DNA from 2 places in the Glutamicibacter sp. genome. Region 1 is predicted to be linked to the other one. Evidence: riboswitches for the same ligand, from Rfam matches in the RefSeq annotation. Region 1 holds a riboswitch; the other holds the start of a gene.
The links. A riboswitch is a leader RNA that binds a small molecule or an ion and turns the genes downstream of it on or off. The one in region 1 is predicted to bind thiamine pyrophosphate.
Positions count from the first base shown of each region.

Region 1 (2,195 bases):
TCGTCCAGGTTCAGTTGCCGGGAATTGAAATTGATGCCAATGCTTTTCATGGTTGTTGCTCCGTTCGGTGAGTTGTCTAGTTTGCTTTCGCAAAGCGGTGGGGATCCACAGCTTGGTGCAAGGGGTGGGTTTGGTTGCCGTGGACGAGATCCGCGGTGAGCATTGCGCCCAGCGGGGCCAGCAGGACGCCGTGCCGGGAGTACCCGGTGCAGAGCAGCAGGCCCGGATCAAGGCGCCCAAGCAGCGGCCGGTCATCTGGCGTGGCGGGACGTGCCCGGGCAGTTGCCTCGTTCAGCGTGCAGTCGCTGATGCCGGGGACTAGCTTTCGCGCATTGTCCAGCAGCAGGTGCATGGCGCCAATGTTCACTGCCGGTTGCCGGTCTTCTCGAACGCTGGCTCCAAGGACGAGGCTGCCGTCTTTTCTCGGCACGAGATACACCGGCTCCCGGTGCACGATGCCGCGGATGGTGCGGGTGATGAGCGGCGGGCCTGCTGGCCCCTGGATCCGGAGGATGTCCCCGTAGACCGGGCGCAGTGGAAGTTCTTTCAGGCCACCAAGTGTGCCAAGACCGGTGGCCACGATGGTTTGCTCTGCTTCGAGGATTCGGCCCGATGCGGTGCGCACTGCGGTGATCCGGTTCCCGTCGGTCACCAGGGCCTGCGCCCGTTCCTCGATGAGGTGCGGACGCAGATGCTCCAAGAGGATCTTGACGATGGAGCGAGGGTCGACTTGGTGGTCATCTTGGCACAGGACCGCGCCGGAAATATTGGCGGCCAAAGCTGGTTCAAGTTTGCGGGCCTGGCTGGGCAGGAGCTTTTGCGCTGATAGGCCCAGGGATATTTGCAGTTCGGTCAGCTCATGCAGGGCTTCGCGGTCAGCAGGCTCTGCGGCGACAACGAGGGTGGAGTTTTGCAGGTAGTCCGGGCGTTGCCCGGTGACCGATTCGATGTGCTCGATGAATTGCGGATAGGCGGCATTCGAGGCGGCCAGCAGCTGGTGCAGCGGGCCATTGCCCCAGACCGTTTCGGCTGCCGGGGCCAGCATTCCTGCCGCTGCGTAGCTTGCACCTTGACCGGGTGCTGGATCGATGAGAGTGACGGTGTGTGCGCGTGATTCCAGCTCGAACGCGACGGCCAGGCCAATAATCCCGGCGCCAACAATGTTGACATGCACAAGGGCACGCTTCCTTCCTACGGCGGCATGACCCGCATCAGGTGTAGCGGTCGGCTCGGTGCCCTCTCAGCCTGGTCGATTCAGGCTCCCGCGGATTACTGCGATTATAAGCATGATGCAGCTCATAAAGGCGAACTTTATTGAATGCAGATCCGTCATCTTCTGTGATGTACTTGCTGACATGGCATCCCATGATTTCCCTATCGCGCTTCCCCAGGGTTCTGCGCTGTCCAACGCCATCATCTCGTTGGAGCAAGAACTCCTGGAATCCAGCCAACGCCATAGCCAGGCGCAATTGGAACGACGCTTGCATCCTCGGTTCGCCGAGGTGGGAGCCAGCGGGCGAACCTATGATCGCGAGGCCATCATTGCCCAGCTTGCCCAGGAGCCGGCACGGGATGCGGGCTCGTTGACGGTCGAAAGCCCGGTGGCTATCCAGCTTGCAGATCAGCTGGTGCTGCTGCGCTGGAGGTTGCTTTCTGGTTCCCCCAGCGAGCGCAGTTCGCTGTGGATCCATGAGCAGGGCCGCTGGCAGCTGCTCTTCCACCAGGGCACGGCCGCCGCGCGGCCACTTTCCCCTGCAGGACCGAAGGAAGCCGAGCCTGCCGACGCTGAATTCTCGGTGCGATGGCTGCGCCTTTCGGATGCCGACGCCGTCTTTGAGGCGTTTTCCTCGAACCCCGACATGAAGCGCCAGGGCGACGCCGATTCCCCGCAAAAGGCCGAATCGTACGTGCGCGCACTGCTGGAGGCCGGGGACCGCCAGCAGGCGTTGGCCATCGCATATCGAGATCGGCTGGTTGGCTTGGTGTGCGGTACGGTAGATCCGGAAAATCAGAACGCGTGGGTCTGGTATTGGATGAACCAGAATTACCGGGGCAGGTCGCTGGCCACTAGAGCGGTGGCAACCTTGGCGGATTACCTGTTCGACGAGCTGGGCCTTTACCGCTTGGAGCTGGGCCTGCGGGCAAATAATCCCGGGTCGAAGCATGTAGCAGAAAGCAACGGCTTCCTGCACGAA
Region 1 is NZ_JBOGEG010000039.1:7,423-9,617, reverse strand. Features, by position in the region: gene thiS (sulfur carrier protein ThiS) at 1-50, opposite strand, end outside; gene thiO (glycine oxidase ThiO) at 77-1,174, opposite strand; TPP riboswitch at 1,172-1,276, opposite strand; gene ACRDT3_RS16510 (GNAT family N-acetyltransferase) at 1,356-2,195, shown strand, end outside.

Region 2 (2,195 bases), on a different contig from region 1:
CCGGCGTGGATGGTCATGTAGTCCACGCCCTGCTCGCACTGTTCTATGACGGTGTCGCGGAAGATCTCCCAGGTCAGTTCGTTGGCTTCGCCATTGACCTTCTCCAGCGCCTGGTAGATCGGCACGGTGCCGATGGGCACCGGGGAGTTGCGGATGATCCACTCGCGGGTGGTGTGGATGTCATCTCCGGTGGACAGGTCCATTACCGTGTCCGCGCCCCATTTGGCCGCCCACTGGAGCTTGGAGACTTCTTCTGCGATTGAGCTGGTCACCGCCGAGTTGCCGATATTCGCGTTGATCTTGACCAGGAACGCCTTGCCGATGATCATCGGCTCGGATTCCGGGTGGTTGATGTTCGCCGGGATGATGGCTCGTCCGGCCGCGAGCTCGCTGCGCACCAGCTCGACATCGCATTCCTCGCGCAGGGCCACATAGCGCATTTCCGGGGTGATGATCCCGGCGCGCGCGTAGTGCATTTGCGTCACTCGGGCTCCGCCAACGGCCCGCAGCGGTGGGGCTGAGCGTCCAGCCCATTCCGCGCTGGCCGTGCCGCGGCGGACCGCTGAGCGCCCGTCGTCGTGCAGGTTGCGCTCGCGACCTGCATAGGTTTCCACGTCCCCGCGTTCCAGGATCCACCGCTCGCGGAAGGGCTGCAGGCCTTGGGTGGGTTCGCTTCCCGGTCCGCTGGTGCGATATACCGCCAGCGGCTCGTTGGGCTTTCCATTGGGGGAGTCTGCCAATTCGATCTGCGTGACGGGAACAGAAATTCCCGCAGATTCGCGGTAGGCAAGGGTGTGGGCAGGGTGCTGTTCAAATTGTTCCACTGGGGAAACTCACTTCCTTCGCCGGCATTACCCGGACAGGTTCAACGGTCGCGGACGGCGATAGCCCGATCTCAGCCCTTGCCAGGGCACCCGTGTGGTCGCGAATAACTTAGCACGCTTGGGAGGAAGAAACGCAAATCCGGTGGTCAGAGCCTTGACATCAAGGGAAGGGCGAGGTGCTGGTTCCTGCGGGCCTGGATTCTTTGCGTTGGCCGGAGAACGCTTGCCAGGGGCACCAGGAATCCAGGGTGCACGGCATGGCCGATAGCCGCACGATGAGTTCGCGGCATCTGGGGAGTAACGAAAAGAGAGGCAATCTGGAACCAGATTGCCTCTCTTATTTCGAGCCCCCTGCCGGAATCGATCCGGCGACCTCGTTCTTACCAAGAACGCGCTCTACCACTGAGCTAAGGGGGCAACAGGTAAATACTTTACACAGGTTTTTGAGGTTTGCAAAATCCGTCGGGGATTTGTTGCTGAGGTCACAATATTCCTACTCAAGTCGGGAATGGGCGACAAGGAACCGATGCGATCATGCCGGTTGCCGGGATCCCGGTTCGCGGCCTGGATTCCAGTTGCCGCGCATCGGAGCAGTGCCTGCGCCCATGGTGGACCGGGTGCATTCAAGCACTGTCTTTGCCCGGGGATCGGGAGTGGGGAATCGGGCTGAGGTCAGGGAGTGCCGAGTCGGGATATCCGCCGGTTGGCCATCGGTGGAAGTTCGCGAGATTTTATCCCGCACCCCTGGGGGAATCCGCGATTGACCGCAAGGAATGATCTAGTGAGCATCGTCACCTGGACACTTTTTGTCCCATCCTTCGTCCCTGATGACCAGATGTCAGTTCGCAAATAGTTGCTGACTAGGTGTTTTATTGAATTTTCCGAGTGTTTACCGGGCCGATCTGCCGATTTTTCTTTGCAGGGAAACCCGTGTAGAGTATTTACTCGTTGCCCCCTTAGCTCAGTGGTAGAGCGCGTTCTTGGTAAGAACGAGGTCGCCGGATCGATTCCGGCAGGGGGCTCTGAGTGAGAAGCTTTCTTGGCTTCTACTGGATTGCTTCTCACTTGTGGCGGCGTAGCTCAGCTGGTTAGAGCGCACGACTCATAATCGTGAGGTCCCGGGATCGAGTCCCGGCGCCGCTACCAAAACAAAGATCCTCAGCTTCGGCTGAGGATCTTTTTTGGTTTCCAGGCCCTGAAGCAACATGTTGCTTCGGCGCCGGAACGGCTAGCTGCCCGTGTCCTTCTCCTGGCTCCCGGCCTTGGCTTGCTGAGCCAGCGAGAGCAGCCCCTGGATCGCCTTCGTATCGAAATCAGCTTCCTGGCTTGGCGCCTGATTGGCATCGTGGCCGTGGACTTCGGTATGCAGGC
Region 2 is NZ_JBOGEG010000029.1:25,254-27,448, forward strand. Features, by position in the region: gene thiC (phosphomethylpyrimidine synthase ThiC) at 1-824, opposite strand, end outside; TPP riboswitch at 821-928, opposite strand; tRNA gene ACRDT3_RS14800 (tRNA-Thr) at 1,170-1,241, opposite strand; tRNA gene ACRDT3_RS14805 (tRNA-Thr) at 1,775-1,846, shown strand; tRNA gene ACRDT3_RS14810 (tRNA-Met) at 1,894-1,970, shown strand; gene ACRDT3_RS14815 (GTP pyrophosphokinase) at 2,053-2,195, opposite strand, start outside.
Region 2: it holds a riboswitch for thiamine pyrophosphate, as region 1 does, so the genes downstream of both, thiC (phosphomethylpyrimidine synthase ThiC) here and thiO (glycine oxidase ThiO) in region 1, are expected to answer to the same signal.